3 regions of the Micromonospora sp. CA-248260 genome follow, and region 2 is predicted to be linked to each of the others. Evidence: predicted binding sites of a transcription regulator. Region 2 holds the regulator's gene; each other region holds the start of a gene.
The links. Region 2 encodes HrcA, which represses chaperone genes, less so after heat shock. Its sites were predicted from a motif close to GGTTNGCACNCTCNNNNNGAGNGTGCNAACC; they were not measured.
Positions count from the first base shown of each region.

Region 1: groES (co-chaperone GroES) is a predicted target of HrcA. The motif match lies at 3,703-3,733, and genes of this name have one in related genera.
Region 3: ACQP2H_RS03880 (FmdB family zinc ribbon protein) is a predicted target of HrcA. The motif match lies at 3,551-3,581, and genes of this name have one in related genera.

Region 1 covers NZ_CP192021.1:6,213,403-6,218,704, forward strand. Annotated here, with positions in the region: gene ACQP2H_RS26805 (molybdopterin-dependent oxidoreductase) at 1-1,405, opposite strand, end outside; gene groL (chaperonin GroEL) at 1,535-3,181, opposite strand; gene groES (co-chaperone GroES) at 3,254-3,568, opposite strand; gene ACQP2H_RS26820 (hypothetical protein) at 3,907-4,056, shown strand; gene ACQP2H_RS26825 (THUMP-like domain-containing protein) at 4,113-5,174, shown strand; gene ybaK (Cys-tRNA(Pro) deacylase) at 5,184-5,302, shown strand, end outside.
Region 2 covers NZ_CP192021.1:5,591,845-5,597,146, reverse strand. Annotated here, with positions in the region: gene ACQP2H_RS24040 (enoyl-CoA hydratase-related protein) at 1-179, opposite strand, end outside; gene hemW (radical SAM family heme chaperone HemW) at 199-1,422, shown strand; gene ACQP2H_RS24030 (DUF4870 domain-containing protein) at 1,514-2,134, opposite strand; gene hrcA (heat-inducible transcriptional repressor HrcA) at 2,371-3,393, shown strand; gene dnaJ (molecular chaperone DnaJ) at 3,467-4,612, shown strand; gene ACQP2H_RS24015 (16S rRNA (uracil(1498)-N(3))-methyltransferase) at 4,744-5,302, shown strand, end outside.
Region 3 covers NZ_CP192021.1:810,764-816,065, forward strand. Annotated here, with positions in the region: gene ACQP2H_RS03860 (DUF2231 domain-containing protein) at 17-499, shown strand; gene ACQP2H_RS03865 (hypothetical protein) at 771-935, opposite strand; gene ACQP2H_RS03870 (hypothetical protein) at 1,755-1,937, shown strand; gene ACQP2H_RS03875 (hypothetical protein) at 2,091-2,531, opposite strand; gene ACQP2H_RS03880 (FmdB family zinc ribbon protein) at 3,148-3,525, opposite strand; gene ACQP2H_RS03885 (5-formyltetrahydrofolate cyclo-ligase) at 3,937-4,602, opposite strand; gene ACQP2H_RS03890 (diguanylate cyclase) at 4,688-5,302, shown strand, end outside.

The DNA of each region.
Region 1 (5,302 bases), 620 kb from region 2:
AGCTGGTCAACTCCAACTCGGTGACCCACTTGCAGGCCGACACGTACCCGTAGAGGCCCGGCACCACCATCCGCACCGGGAACCCGTGCTCGACGGGCAGCGGCTCGCCGTTCATCCCCACCGCCAGCAGGGCGTCCCGGCCGTCGCGCAGCACCGCCGTCGGGGTACCGCAGGTCCAGCCGTCGACCGAGCGGCCGACCACCTGGTCGGCCCCCTCCTCCGGTTCCGCCTCGTCGAGCAGTTCCCTGATCGGGACGCCCAGCCAGCGGGCGTTGCCGATCAGGTCCCCGCCCACCTCGTTGGAGACGCAGGCGAGGGTGACGTAGCGCTCCACCATCGGGCGGGCGAGCAGCTCGGCGAAGGTCAGCTCGATCGGCTTGCGTACCCGGCCATGGATGCGCAACCGCCAGGTCTCCGGATCGACCTGCGGCACCACCAGCGCCGTGTCGATCCGGTAGAAGCCACCGTTCGGCGTGGTGTAGGGGGCGAGCTGGGCCAGCGACAGGTCCGCGCCGGCCGGCACCGTAGGCGCCGCCGCCGACGGGGTGGGCAACGCGACCGCCTCCCGGGCCGCCGAGACCCCCCGCCGCCCGGCGAGCCAATGCCCGCCCAGCCCCACCACGGTCGCCGCGCCCGCCAGCAGGCCGGCCCCCCGCAGGAACCGCCGCCGGGACTCGGGGTCGGTCGACTCCAACGGTTCCCAGCCGGCCGGTGGCCCGGCGGCCGGGGGACCGCCCGACCCGACGGACCGCTCCGCCGCAGGCCCCGGGGTCGGCTCGCCCATCGACGTGGCGGACGACCCGACGGCTGCGGGCCCCCCTGCGGCCGGGGACGGGGACACCTCCGCCGCCGGGGACGGCCCGACGGACGGAGCCGGCTCACCGGAAGGAGCCGGCGCGGGGTGAGCCGCCGCAGTGGCTGGCAGGGCGGTGGATGGCAGCGCGGTGGGTGGCTGCCAGGGCCAGGGGTCGAGCTGCCACGGGCCGGCCACGAACGCCCAGAGCACCAGCGCACCCAGCCCTCCGCCGAGCAGGGCCGGAAGGGTGTCGGCAGCGTCCGCGCCGGCCCGGGTGAGCGCGGCGGCGGCACCGAGACCGGCGAACACCGTGATGCCCAACAGCCCCACGGCCAGCCGGCGCGCGGCGAGCACACCGATCCCGGCGGCGAACGCCGCCAGCAGCACCGCCGTACCCACCAGCAGGGCGATCTTGTCGTACCGGCCGAAGACGTCGATGGCGAACTGCTTGAGCGGCTCGGGGACCGTGTCGACCACCACCCCGCCGACCGCGATCAGCGGGGCGGAACGTGGGCCGGTGAGGACGGCGACCGGCTCGGCGACACCGATGGCCACCACGGCGGCGGTGACCCCGGCCAGTGCGGCGAAGCCGCGGGGGGTGGTGCTCATCCGGCCAGTGTCGTCGATCGACCGGGCCGGCCGCCAACCACGTCACCGATCCGTAAGCAGCCGGCCCCGGACGCGTCAGGGCGCACCGCCGAGGTACGACGGTGCGCCCTGAACAGGCGTACTACCGGGTCAGAAACCCGGGCCGTGCTGGTGGCCGTGACCGTGGCCGTGGCCGTGCCCACCGGCGGCGGCCGGCTCCGGCTGCTCCGGCTTCTCCACCACGAGGCTCTCGGTGGTCAGCAGCAGACCGGCGATCGAGGCGGCGTTGGTGACCGCGTTACGGGTCACCTTCACCGGGTCGATGATGCCGGACTTGACCAGGTCGACGTACTCGCCCTTGGCGGCGTCGAGGCCGTGGCCCCACTCCTTGCCGGCGACCTTCTCGACCACCACGTAACCGTCGTGGCCGGCGTTCTGGGCGATCCAGCGCAGCGGCTCGACCAGCGACTTGCGCACGATCGAGACACCGACCTTCTCGTCACCGGTCAGGCCGAGGTCGTCGTCGAGCACCGAACGGATCTGGGCCAGCGCGGCGCCGCCGCCGGGAACCGTACCCTCCTCGACCGCGGCCTTGGTCGCGGCGATCGCGTCCTCGATGCGGTGCTTGCGCTCCTTCATCTCGACCTCGGTCGCCGCGCCCGCCTTGATGACCGCGATGCCACCGGAGAGCTTCGCCAGCCGCTCGGCCAGCTTCTCCCGGTCCCAGTCGGAGTCGGACGCCTCGATCTCCTTGCGGATCTGGGCGACCCGGTCGGCGACCTCGGCGGACTGGCCGCCGCCGTCGATGACGGTGGTGTTCTCCTTGTCGACCACGACGCGCCGGGCGGTGCCGAGCGCCTCCAGGCCGACCTGGTCGAGGCGGTAGCCCAGCTCCGGGGCGACCAGCTCGGCGCCGGTCAGGATCGCCATGTCCTGCAGCATCGCCTTGCGACGGTCGCCGAAGCCCGGGGCCTTGACCGCGCAGACCTTGATGGTCTTGCGGATCGCGTTGACCACCAGGGTCGACAGCGCCTGGCCGTCGACGTCCTCGGCGACGATCAGCAGCGGCTTGCTGTTCTGGAGGACCTTCTCCAGCAGCGGCAGCAGCTCCTCGATCGCCGAGATCTTCTGCGTGGTGATGAGGATGTACGGGTCGTCCAGCACCGACTCCTGCGACTCGGAGTCGGTGACGAAGTTGGGCGAGATGAAGCCCTTGTCGAACTGGAGACCCTCGGTCACCTCCAGCTCGGTGGTGAGGGTGGAGCCCTCCTCGACGGTGATGACACCGTCGCGGCCGACCCGCTCCATCGCCTCGGCGATCAGCTCGCCGATGGTGGCGTCCTGCGCGGAGATCGTCGCCACGTGCGCGATCGACTCCTTGTCGGCCACCTCGACGGCCCGGCCGAGCAGCGCCTCGGAGACCTTGGCGGCCGCCGCGTCGACGCCCCGCTTGAGGCCGGCCGGGTTGGCCCCGGCGGTCACGTTGCGCAGGCCCTCGCGCACCATCGCCTGGGCCAGCACGGTCGCGGTGGTGGTCCCGTCGCCGGCGACGTCGTTGGTCTTCGTCGCCACCTCCTTGACCAGCTGCGCGCCGAGGTTCTCGTACGGGTTGGTGAGCTCGATCTCCTTGGCGATGGTCACACCATCGTTGGTGATCGTCGGCGCACCGAATTTCTTGTCCAGGACGACGTTGCGCCCGCGCGGGCCGAGGGTGACCTTGACCGTGTCCGCGAGGGCGTTGACACCGTGCTCCAGCAGGTGTCGGGCGTCGTCCGAGAAGCTCAGGATCTTCGCCATGAATGTCCCTTCGAAGCGTCGTCGCCCCGGCCCGGCGAGCCGGACCGGGGCGACGACACTGGAATCGGTTGGTTACTTCTCGATGACCGCGAGAACGTCGCGGGCGGAGAGCACCAGGTACTCCTCGCCGGCGTACTTGATCTCGGTGCCGCCGTACTTCGAGTAGAGAACGGTGTCGCCGACCTTGACGTCGAGCGGCACGCGGTTGCCCTTGTCGTCGATCCGGCCCGGGCCGACGGCGAGGACGGTGCCCTCCTGCGGCTTCTCCTTGGCGGTGTCGGGGATCACGATGCCCGACGCCGTGGTGGTCTCAGCCTCGTTCGCCTGGACCACGATGCGGTCCTCGAGCGGCTTGATCGCAACCTTGGTCGCGGTAGTCACGGGCATACCCTCCTGGGGTACTTGGTTTCGTTGCCGGCCGAGAGTCCGACCAGCGTCAATCTGCCACATGCCACCGGGCGGGGCCGTCGTCGCGGGTGCCGGTCCGCCTGGCGTTCAGCACCCGGACCAGGTGGCCCGGACGCTGGCACCCTCAGGGTGAGAGTGCTAATCGCAGGTTATTCCTCGGCTAGCACTCCGTCAAGGAGAGTGCCAATCCGCCGCCCTTCGTGTCGACCGGGCGGTGCCCGACCCGACGGCGGCGATCCGGCGGTGCGGACACCGCCCGGAGGCCGCGACACCGGCCCGACCGAGTCGGCCCGCCGGCCGGGCCGGACAATGAGGGCGTGGATCTCGACCAGTTCGCCGCGCTGCGTACCCCCGAGGGGTCGGTCGTGCTCGCCGCGGCGACCGAGGTGGCCGGCGGCGACCCGCTGGTCGCGGCGGCGGCGCTGCGGTCGCGTGGGGTGCCCCCGGGCTGGCCGCCGCCGCGCTGACCCAGGCCGAGCTGCGTCGCCGGGCGGTCGGCAAGTTCGGCCCCGAGGCGGCCGGGATGTTCCTCACCCGCCCCGGCCTGGAGCAGGCCACCCGTCGGGTCGTCGCCGACCGGCGGGCCGGGCGGCTCGCCGCCGCCGGGGTGCGCACCCTCGCCGACCTGGGCTGCGGCCTCGGCGCCGACGCGCTCGCCGCCGCCCGCGCCGGCATCCGGGTGTACGGGGTGGAGGCCGACCCGGTCACCGCCGCGCTCGCCGCCGCGAACGCCGAGGCGGCCGGCCTGGCCGGGCGGTTCACCGTCGAGTGCGGCGACGCGACGGCGTTCGACGTGACCCGGGTCGACGCGGTCTTCTGTGATCCGGCCCGACGGCGGGCCGGCACCGGACGACGGATCTTCGACCCGAACGCCTACTCGCCGCCGTGGGACTTCGTCACCGGGCTGGCCGGCAGGGTGCCGCACACGGTGGTGAAGGTGGCCCCCGGCGTCGACCACGCGTTGATCCCGGCCGGGGCCGAGGCGGAGTGGGTCAGCGTCGACGGGGACCTGGTCGAGGCGGCCCTCTGGGGCGGCCCGCTCGCCGAGGTGCCCCGCCGGGCGACCGTGCTGAGGGCGGGGACCGCCGACCGGCAGCGCCCGGCAGACGGTTCTCCCACCTGCCGTACCGCCGACCGCGATCCGGTCGCCGCCCACCAGTTGACCGGCACCGGTGCGGCCGAGGCCACGGTCGGACCGGTGCGGCGCTACCTGTACGACCCGGACCCGGCGGTGGTCCGGGCGCACCTGGTCGCGGAGCTGGCCGGCACGCTCGACGCGACGCTTGCCGATCCGAGCATCGCCTACCTCTACGCCGACGCCCCGCGGCCGACCCCGTTCGGCCGGTGCCTGGAGATCGTCGACGTGCTGCCGTTCTCGCTGAAGCGGCTGCGCGCACTGCTGCGGGAGCGCCGGGTCGGCCGGGTCGAGATCCTCAAGCGGGGCTCGGCGCTGGTGCCCGAACAGCTGCGCCGGGACCTGCGGCTGGCCGGAGAGAACCCGGCCAGCCTGGTGCTGACCCGGGTGGCCGGGGCACCGACGGTGCTGGTCGGTCGACCGGTCGCGGACGGGGCCGGGCCGGGCTAGCGTGACCGCATGGCGGGACGGTCCACCGCGGCGACAGCGCTGCTGACCAGGCAGAAGATCACCCACAGCATCCATCCGTACGACGTCTCCCCGGATGCGCCCCACTACGGCGCGCTGGTCGCGGCGGC
Region 2 (5,302 bases):
CCGGTGTGGTCCAGCACGACCACCCGGACCGCGTCGTCGGCGACCGCCGCGGCGATCCCGGCCAGCAGCTCGGTCATCAGCGCCGTGGACAGCGCGTTGCGGTTGTGCGGGCTGTCCAGGGTGAGCGTGGTCACCCCACGGGCCGTGGCGACCCGCACGAGTCGGTCGGGAGAGGTCATGCCGGGCACACTAGTGGCCATGCCCGGCGTCCTTCCAGATGGTGAGACCGTTCCCGTCGACGGCGCACTGCCCACCACCGCCCTGCGGGAGGTCGGCGCGCGCGGTTTCGGCGTCTACCTGCACGTGCCGTTCTGCGCCAGCCGCTGCGGCTACTGCGACTTCAACACCTACACCGCCGCCGAGCTGGGCGCAGGCGTCAGCCGGGAGTCGTACGCCGACACCGTGCTCGCCGAGTTGGCGCTCGCCGCAAGGGTGCTCGGCGACGCCCCGCCACCGAGGGTCGACACGGTCTTCGTCGGCGGCGGCACCCCCACCCTGCTACCCGCCGACGACCTGGCCCGCCTGCTGGACGGCATCGACCGCACCTGGGGACTGGCCGCCGACGCCGAGGTGACCACCGAGGCCAACCCCGAGTCGGTCACCCCGCAGTCGCTGAAGACCCTGCGGGCCGCCGGCTACACCCGGATCTCGCTGGGCATGCAGTCCGCCGCCGCCGGGGTGCTGGCGGTCCTCGACCGGACCCACCGCCCCGGCCGGGCCGCCGAGGCCGCCCGGGAGGCCCGCGACGCCGGGTTCGACCACGTCAACCTGGACCTGATCTACGGCACGCCGGGGGAGCGCGCCGAGGACTTCGCCGCCTCGCTGGAGCAGGTCGTCGCCGCCGGGGTCGACCACGTCAGCGCGTACGCCCTGATCGTGGAGGACGGCACCCGGTTGGCCGCCCGGATGCGGCGCGGCGAGCTGCCGTACCCCTCCGACGACGTGGCGGCCGACCGCTACCTGGCGGCGGAGGCCGCCCTCGACGCGGCCGGGTTCTCCTGGTACGAGGTCTCCAACTGGGCCCGCAGCGAGGCGGGCCGGTGCCGGCACAACCTGCTCTACTGGACCGGGGCCGACTGGTGGGGCCTCGGCCCGGGGGCGCACAGCCACGTCGGCGGGGTGCGCTGGTGGAACGTCAAACACCCCAGCGCGTACGCGCAACGGCTCGCCGCCGGGCACTCGCCCGGCCTGGCCCGGGAGATCCTCACCCCGGCCGAGGCGCACATGGAGGACGTGATGCTGCGGCTCCGGCTCGCCTCCGGGCTGCCGCTGGACGTGCTGGACGACGCGGGCCGGGCCGCCGCCGCCCGTGCGCTCGCCGACGGGCTGCTGGACCCGGTGGCCTACCCGCAGGGGCGGTCGGTGCTCACCCTGCGGGGCCGGCTGCTGGCCGACGCGGTGGTCCGCGACCTGCTGCCCTGAGCGTGGCCCCGCCGGCCCGCCGCGCACCGCAGCGGGGCGGGCCGGGGCCGGCGGTGGTGCCCGACCGGCCGGGGGAGCGGCCGGCCGGGGTTCACTTGATGAAACTGGTGGACATCGGGTAGCGGTAGGCCTGACCCTCGTTGGCCTTCATGCCGGCGATGATCCCGAACAGGATCTGGATCACCACGACCGCGATGCTGGGCAGGAAGAGCAGGCACCAGCTCACGAAGAGCAGCACGAACGCGATGATCGACCAGAGGATCTGGAAGTTCAGCGCGGCCAACGCCTGCGCCCGGACGGCCGGCGACTGCTGCCCGCGTACCAGGTAGGCGATCAGCGGGGCGACGAAGCCGAGCGGGCCGAGGCTGATCAGCGCGCCGGCGGCCCCGCCGAAGTGCGCGACCAGCGCCCAGGTCTTGTCCTCGCTGTTGGCGTATCCACCGGTCGGGGCGCCGTACGCGCCGGCGGTCGGATATCCGCCACCGGCCGGGGGGTAGCCACCCGGCGGGCCGTAGCCACCCGACGGGTCGTAGCCACCCGACGGCGGCTGGTCACCGGTGGGCGGCGGATACCCGCCGGGCGGGGGATACCCGCCTGCACCCGGTGCCCCGGACAGTGGTGCGGTGGGCGGCTCATATGGCGAGCCCTGGCCAGCGTTCGGGTCCGGCGGGTAGCCGTCCCCCGCGCCGGGCGGGCGAGGTGGTTCAGTCATGCCCGTCACGGTAGGGGCTGCTGGCAAGGGTGCACCAGAGCGACACTGGTGAGGTTGGCCTCGACATTCGGTCAGCGGCCACGCCGGCAACCCACCGGGGCGGTCGCACCGACGGTCCGTCGTTGATCAACGCAGCGGCGGTACTGCCGTCGTAGACTGGCACTCGCTACAGTCGAGTGCCAGAGCGCTCGCCGGACGCGTCAGAAGTCCGGTCGCCGTGCGACAGGAGGTGGGAGATGGGTCTCGACGACCGCAAACTCGCCGTGCTGCGGGCGATCGTCGAGGACTACGTCGCCACGCAGGAGCCCGTCGGCAGCAAGACGCTCGTCGAGCGGCACCAGCTCGGGGTCTCCCCGGCGACCGTCCGTAACGACATGGCGGTGCTGGAGGAGGAAGGCTACATCCGGCAGCCGCACACCAGCGCCGGCCGGGTGCCCACCGACCGGGGCTACCGCCTCTTCGTCGACCGGCTCTCCCGGGTCAAACCGCTCAGCCCCGCCGAACGTCGGGCCATCGAGCGGTTCCTGGTCGGCGCGGTCGACCTCGACGACGTGGTGCACCGCACCGTACGGCTGCTGGCGCAGCTCACCCGGCAGGTCGCCGTCGTGCAGTACCCGTCGCTGGCCCGCTCGTCGGTGCGGCACCTGGAGCTGGTGCCGATCTCCACCACCCGGCTGATGCTGGTCATGATCGCCGACACCGGGCGGGTCGAGCAGCGGCTGGTCGAACTGCCCACGCCGGTCCCCGCCGACGACGTCACCGACCTGCGTCGGCTGGTCAACGAGAAACTGGTCGGCAGTCGGCTGTCCGACACCCCACCGCTGGTCCAGGCGCTGGTCGAGGAGTCCGCGCCGCACCTGCGCGGGGCCATGACCACCCTGTCCACCGTGCTGCTGGAGACCCTCGTCGAGCGCACCGAGGAGCGGTTGGCGCTCGCCGGCACCGCCAACCTCACCCGGGGCGGCCTGCTCGACTTCCAGGGTTCGCTGCGACCCATCCTGGAGGCGCTCGAAGAGGAGGTCGTCCTGCTCAAGCTGATCGGCGAGGCCGAACCGAGCACCACCCGGGTGCTGATCGGCGACGAGAACGAGGTCGACAACCTGCGGGCCGCCTCGGTGGTCAGCACCGGGTACGGCCCCGGCAGCACCATCGTCGGTGGGCTGGGCGTGCTCGGCCCGACCCGGATGGACTACCCCGGCACCATCGCCACGGTGCGGGCCGTGGCACGCTACGTGGGCGAGCTGCTGGCCCAGAACTGACCAGTCAGGGCCGACGGCCGGCTCCGGCCGCCGACCGGCGCAACGCGAGACGAACATGAGGACACGGAACGCAGTGGCCAGGGACTACTACGGCATTCTCGGCGTCGGCCGGGAAGCCTCCGATGACGAGATCAAGCGTGCCTACCGCAAGCTGGCGCGGCAGTTCCACCCGGACGTCAATCCGGACCCGGAGGCACAGGAGAAGTTCAAGGACATCAACGCCGCGTACGAGGTCCTCTCGGACGACCGGAAGCGGCAGATCGTCGACCTGGGCGGCGACCCGCTCGCCCCGGGCGGAGGGGGCGCCGGTGGCCCGGGTGGCCCCGGTGGGGCCGGCCCGTTCGTCGGCTTTCAGGACATCATGGACGCCTTCTTCGGTGGTGCGGCCGGTGGGGCGCGCGGTCCGCGCCCGCGTACCCGCCCCGGAGCCGACGCGATCCTGCGGCTGGAACTGGACCTGCACGAGACCGCCTTCGGCGTCGAGGCCCCAATCACCGTCGACACCGCAGTGCTCTGCACCACCTGCTCCGGGGCGGGCACCGCAGCCGGCACCCACCTGGCGACCTGCGAGGCGTGCGGGGGCCGGGGCGAAGTGCAGTCGGTGCAGCGGACCTTCCTCGGCCAGGTGGTGTCGGCCCGCCCGTGCACCGTCTGCCAGGGCTACGGCACCACCATCCCGCACCCCTGCCCGACCTGTGCCGGCGACGGCCGGGTGCGGACCCGCCGCTCGCTGACCGTCAAGATCCCCGCCGGGGTCGAGGACGGCATGCGGATCCGGCTCGCCCAGCAGGGTGAGGTCGGCCCGGGCGGCGGCACCGCCGGTGACCTCTACGTCGAGATCCACGAGCGCCCGCATGACGTCTACTCCCGCAAGGGCGACGACCTGCACTGCCGGGTCACCGTCCCGATGACGGCCGCCGCGCTGGGCACCCGACTGACCATCAAGACGCTCGACAGCGAGGAGACGGTCGACGTCAAGGCCGGCACCCAGCCGGGCAGCACGCTGCGACTGCGCGCCCGGGGCGTACCGCACCTGCGGGGCACCGGCCGGGGTGACCTCTACGTCCACCTGGACGTGCGTACCCCCACCAAGCTCGACGCCGACCAGGAGAAGATGCTGCGGGACTTCGCCAAGACCCGGGGCGAGGAGGTCGCCGAGCTGAGCAAGCAGGGCGGCTTCTTCTCCCGGATGCGCGACGCCTTCAACGGCCACGCCTGACCCCGGGCCGGCTCCGGTCAGCTCGGCCCTCGGACGGTTTCCCGGTCCGGTGGTTTCCCGGTCTGGGTTTCTTGGTCCGGGTGGTGGCCCGGTCCGGGGCGGTGGGGGCCGGGCCGGTTAGCCTGATCGGCGTGTCCGCGCCGCTGTTCCTGGTCGAGTCGCTGCCCACCGCCGACCAGCTCATCCTGGACGGCCCCGAGGGCCACCATGCCGCCACCGTGCAACGGCTGCGCGTCGGCGAGGAGCTGCTGCTCGCCGACGGTCGGGGTGGCACCGCCACCGCCGTGGTCACCGCCGTCGGCCGGGGCACCCTGGACCTCACCGTCACCTCCCGGGGGTACGTCGACGCGGACGTCCCCCGGCTGGTCGTGATGCAGGGCATCGCCAAGGGCGACCGGGGTGAACTCGCCGTGCAGGCGATGACCGAGGTCGGGGTGGACGAGATCGTGCCCTGGGCGGCGTCCCGCTCGGTGGTGCAGTGGCGCGGCGACCGGGGCGTACGGGCCAGGGAGAAGTGGGCGGCGACCGCCCGGGAGGCGGCCAAGCAGGCCCGTCGTGCCTGGTTGCCGGTGGTGGCGGGAGCACCGGACGAGTCCACCGCCACGGTGGCCCGCCGGATCGCCGGGGCCGGCGCGGCGTTCGTCCTGCACGAGGAGGCCGAGGAGCGGCTGACCACGGTCGAGCTGCCGA
Region 3 (5,302 bases), 2.5 Mb from region 2:
ACGCTCGGAGGTGTCGGTGTTCAAGGAGATCAACGGTCTGCCAGGTCACGTCCTGGTGGTCCATGCCGTGGTCGTCTTCGTCCCACTACTCGCGCTGCTGGCCAGCGCCTACGGGCTGATGCCGCGCTGGCGGCCCCGCCTCGACTGGGCGGTGGCCATCCTGGCCGTGATCACCCCGGTCCTCGCCTGGGTGGCGACCGAATCGGGGGAGGCGTTCGAGGAGGCGCTGCGGGCGAAGGGCTACTCGCCCGAGCTACTCGCCAAGATCCACGAACATTCCGAGTACGGCGAGACGCTGCAGTGGTTCACCATCGGGCTGGCCGTGGCGGCGCTGCTGCTGCTGGCGGTGACCAGCAGTCGGGTGCGTACCCCGAACCTGCCCGGCTGGGCACCCTGGGTCCTCACCGCGATCGTCGTGGTGCTGTCGGTGTTCGCGCTCGTCTACGTCTATCTCACCGGGGACAGCGGTGCCGCCTCGGTGTGGAGCAACACGTTCTGACCAGTCGCCTGCGTGCTGACCGGTCGGCCTGGCTGCCCGGCAGCATGGCGGCCCGGTCGGCATGGCGGCCCGGTCGGGCCCGTTCGGCCTGGCTGCCCGGTCGGGCCCGGTCGGTTGTCCGCCTGCTGACCGGTTGTCCGGGTGCTGAGCGGTCTTGTTCGTGCTGACCGGTCGGCCTGGTCGGCCTGGTTGGCCTGGTCGGTCGGCGCGTGGGCCGGGCAGCGCCTTCGGCGTGTGCGCCGGATGGCGTTCGGGAGTGTTCGGCGGGTGTTCAGAACAGTGCCCGGGAGCAGAGCAGACAGAGCAGCAGTAGCAACACGGTGCCGATGACCGCGCCGACGCTCCAGGTGACCCGCTGCGCCCGTTGCTCTGCCGCGTCCATCGCCTCCATGTCCTGCGCCGGCAGGGTGCGGGCGGGAGTCGCTTCCAGGTGCACCGGGGGACGCCAGCCCGGCGGCGGTGGCGTGGTGGGCGGCGGCCCGTGGTAACCACCCCGCCCCGACCAGGCCGAACTCGTCCCCGGTGCGGTACTGCCCGTCCAGGGAGTGGTCGGGACCGTTCCGGGGATCGACGTACCCACCCTCGGCGGCGCGGCCGGCTCACCGGACGGCGGGCCGGCCGGTGGGCTGGCGGGTCGACCGGACGGCAGGCCGGGTGCCGGCGCGTCGACCGGGCTGGCCCAGGGCGAAGGCTGGTGCGTCGCCCCACCTTCCGCTTCCGCAGCACCCCCGGTACCCGCGCCGGTCGCGACCCCGCTCTCTGCCCCGGCCTCCTCTGCGGCACGAGTTCCGGTCCCGGCACCTCCTCCCGTCCGGGCCTCTTGTTCGGTCGCGCCCCTTTGTTCGCTCCCGGCCCCGTGTTCGGTTCCGGCCCCGTGTTCGGTTCCGGCCCTTTGTTCGGTTCCGGCACTGGTTCTGGTCTCGGCCCTGGTTTCGGCCCCGGCCTCAGGGGCCGCGTCAACCCCGGTGGTGGGAGATCCGTCAAGGTGGTGCGGGGCACCCGTTCCGCCGGGGATGGTGCTCGGGTGAGGCTGGCGGGTCGGGGGTGTCGGCCCGGCGGGTGCGGGGGTGGGCGGCTGTGCGGGTGGGCGTCGCCAGTATTCGTCGTCGGGGCTGGCACCGCTGGGGGTCGTCACGCCATCCGACGCTACCAACGTGAGGGCCAGACGCGGCGGACCCTTGCCGGGGAGACCCGGCAGTTGGCCGCCGCGGTGGTGTGCGGGAAGTGGGCGGTCTGAGGAGTAACCTTGCCGCTCGTGAGCACCGAGGATCTGGCCGGCGGCGGTGTGCCCGGCGATGACGACCGCGCGGTCGACCTCAGCGACGACTTCGTGGTGCTGCCTGAGCAGACCGCCGACGACACCGACTTCGGGTGGGGTGAGCGCCGGGACGGCAACGACGACTGGTTGCTCGCCGAGCGCCCCCCACACTGGAGTTGACCATCGTCGGCCGCCGGTGGGCCGCAACATCCACTCCAGGGTGGCGACAATGCGGTTCCGGATGGGCGCGATATCGCTGTCTCGGCCCGCAGTCTGGCGGTCAGGCGGTGTGGTCGACGACGACCTTGCCGAAGACCTCGCCGCAGGAGTGGATCATCCTCGGATGACGACGCTGAAGCGGCTCCCTTCCGGCTGACCGACGGACCGTTGCGCCTGATCGGGGCGTACGGCCAGGTAGAGCGCAGACGAGCCGTCCCCGGCCCCGGCGCCCACCACGTCGAGGACCAGGGCGTCGGCCGCCAGCAGAACAGGTGCTCCAGCGCTGCGCCCGGCCGGCAGCACGAGCAGGTCGACCCGTGCACCGGGGCGCAGGACCGCGAGGGCGGCCGGTTCGGCCAGGCGGACGGGCACTCCCACGAAGCCGCTCGGCAGCGGTACGGCAGTCGGGGTGCCTTCCTCGGCGGGCCTTCCGGTCTCCTGCGTACCGGACCGGGGGTCGCCCACCCCGTCGGGGACGCCGGCCCCGCTGACGCCCGGTCGTACCGTCCGATGGTGCGGCTGGCCGGACTGGCCGCCGACGGCGGGCCCGGCCACGGTCGGTGGGTCCGGACATCCCGCCGCGTTGAATGTGCCGGCGGGAGGTCCGGCCGCGCTGGGCCTGCCGGTGGCGGGATCTGTGGCATGGGGCCTCCCCATGGGAGGTCCCGCCGGGCCGAGGGCGACGGCAGGTGGTGGGGCACCGGTGGAACAGCCAGCCGGGGTGTCCATGACGATCACCGCCAGCCCCAGCAGGACCGCCACCAAGGCCGCCCGCAACATGGTCCCCCCACCGGGGCGACGCGGCCAGCGGAATGCTCGCAGCGAGCCTTCTCCATCGACCGCACCGGTCACCATGCAACACCCTCTGCCGCTCACCGGATGCCCTGGCGGCACCCCCCGGCCCAGCAGGCTATGTCGCACCCACCCAAACCCCACGCCCCCTCACCCACGCCCTGTGGACAACACCCCGCCTGTGGAAAACCCCACCCCCACCCGTCCCCCCACCCCCGTCCCCCCACCCCCGCCCGTCCACCCACCCACCCACAAGTGGCGTGATCAAGAGGTTTGCGTCAAATACCGCGATCAACTTGACGCAAATCTCTTGATCACTGCGTCAACGTGACGCAAAGCTCTTGATCGCGGGGGCGGGGTGGGGCGGTGGGGGAGGGGGTCAGGAGGTCGTGGTGGTGGGGGCGGGCTTGGTGGAACTGGTCGAGCCCGACGGGCCGGAGGTGGTGGACGAGGAGGACGAGTTGGGGGTCGAGGAACCGCCCGAGGTCGACGACGAGCCGGAGCCCGAGGAGTCGCCACCGGAAGAGGTGCCCTCCGACTTCGCCGGCTTCGTCGTGCCGCCCTTGCCCTCGGTGCCCGCCGCCCGGGAGTCGGTGCGGTAGAAGCCGGAGCCCTTGAACACGACCCCGACCGAGTTGAAGACCTTGCGCAGCCGCCCCTCGCACGCGGGGCACTCGGTCAGCGGCTCGTCGGAGAACGACTGCACCGCCTCGAGCTGGTGGCCGCACGCGGTGCAGGCGTACTGGTACGTGGGCACGTTCTCCTCCGGATCTGGTTCAGCCGATTGGCACTCGACGTATTCGAGTGCCAATGGTGCGTCATCGGACCCGGGTTCGTCCAGCGGACGTGATCGTCACCCACCCGCCGGGAGGTCCGGACCAGCGGGGGAGCAGGCGCGAACCGGACCTCGGCGAGCCGGGTCCGCACCCCACCACCGGCGAAGTTCGACGCCGTCGGCGCACCGCCCGCCGTCGGCGCACCGCCCGCCGTCGGCGCACCGCCCGCCGTCGGCAGGGCGCCACCAGCGAAGTCCGACGTCGTCACTGCACCGCGCCGCCGCAGAGCCCGACGCCGTCACCGGACCGCAGAATCAGCGGAGTCCGACGTCGTCAGCGCACCGTGCCACCACGGAGCCCGACGCCGTCAGCCGAAGCGGGGCCCGACGCCGTCAGCCGACCGCAGCATCAGCGGAGCCCGACGCCGTCAGCGCAATCCCGTCCCGGGTGAGCAGGCGCAGACCTTCCGACGGGGTGAGAGCCGCCCGCACCGGCCGGTCGTGTGGCTGGGCGGGCAGCACCGGGAGCAGTTCACCGTCGTGCAGCAGCGCCACGGTCATGGTGGCCGCCGGTACCCGGGCCAGCGCCCGGTCGTAGGAGCCGCCGCCCCGGCCCAGCCGTAGGCCGTGCCGGTCCACCGCCAGGGCGGGCACCACCACCAGGGATGCTCCGACGATCGCCGTCCGGCCCCGCCGGGGTCCGTGCGGCTCGCGCATCCCCCGGCCGGCGGCGACCAGGGTGCCCGGTCCGGCGTACGGGGCCCAGTCCAGGTCGAGGTCGTCGCGGAGCACGGGCAGCAGCAGCTCCGCCCCGGCCGGCAGCGCGGCCCGGAGCACCTCGGGCAGGTCGGGGCCGCCCGGCTCGGAGCCGACCGGCACGTACCCGGTCATCGTGGCCGGCCGCAGGCGGCGTACCAGCGCGGTCAGTTCGGCTTGGACGCGCGTCGCGGCGGCGGAGCGGTGGGCTGCGGTGAGCGCCCGGCGGTGGGCGAGCAGCACGGCGCGTGTCTCGCGTTTGGCCGCGTGGAGGGCTTCCGCTTCATCAGAAAAATCGGGCACGCAACACTCCTGACGCAACGCTGTCAATGTGGTCGCTCTGTGTCAGCATCGCAGGAACGGGCCTGGAACTTCCGGGGGGACAGCGTTGACGCTACGCGGGCGGTTGACGGCGGCCTTCCTCACGGTGGTGCTCGGTCCCGTGCTGCTCGGCGCGGTCTTCGTCGGCACCACCCTGTCGACGGTGGACCGCACCCGGTCCACCGAACGGCTCGGCCTGGCCGCGTCCGCCGTGCGTACCTCGATCGACGCGTTGTGCCAGCAGTTGCGGGCCGCCGCCGACGCGGTGGCCCTGCGCCCCGACCCGGCGACCCGGGCGGGCGCGGCCGGTCAGGTGGTCAGCCGGGGGTTGGCCACCGCCGTGCTGGTCACCGACGTGACCGGTGGCACCACGTACGCCACCCCGGGTGGGCCGGCGACTCCGTGGCAGGACTGCGCGGGCGTCCGCACCGGCGGACCGGTCCGGGCGCTGAGCGCCCAGGTGGACCTGCGTGACCCGGCGGGCACGCCGCTCGGCGCGGTGGCCGCCGCCGAGGTGGTCGACCCGGCGTTCGTGGCCCGGCTGGCCGCCGCGACCGGCGTCGCGGTCACCCTCCTCGACGACACCGCCGGCCCCGACCGGATCACCCACACCACCGAGACCCGTCGGGTACGCGACGCGGTGCTCGCCGCGGCCGGCACCCTCGATGGTGACCGGGTCACC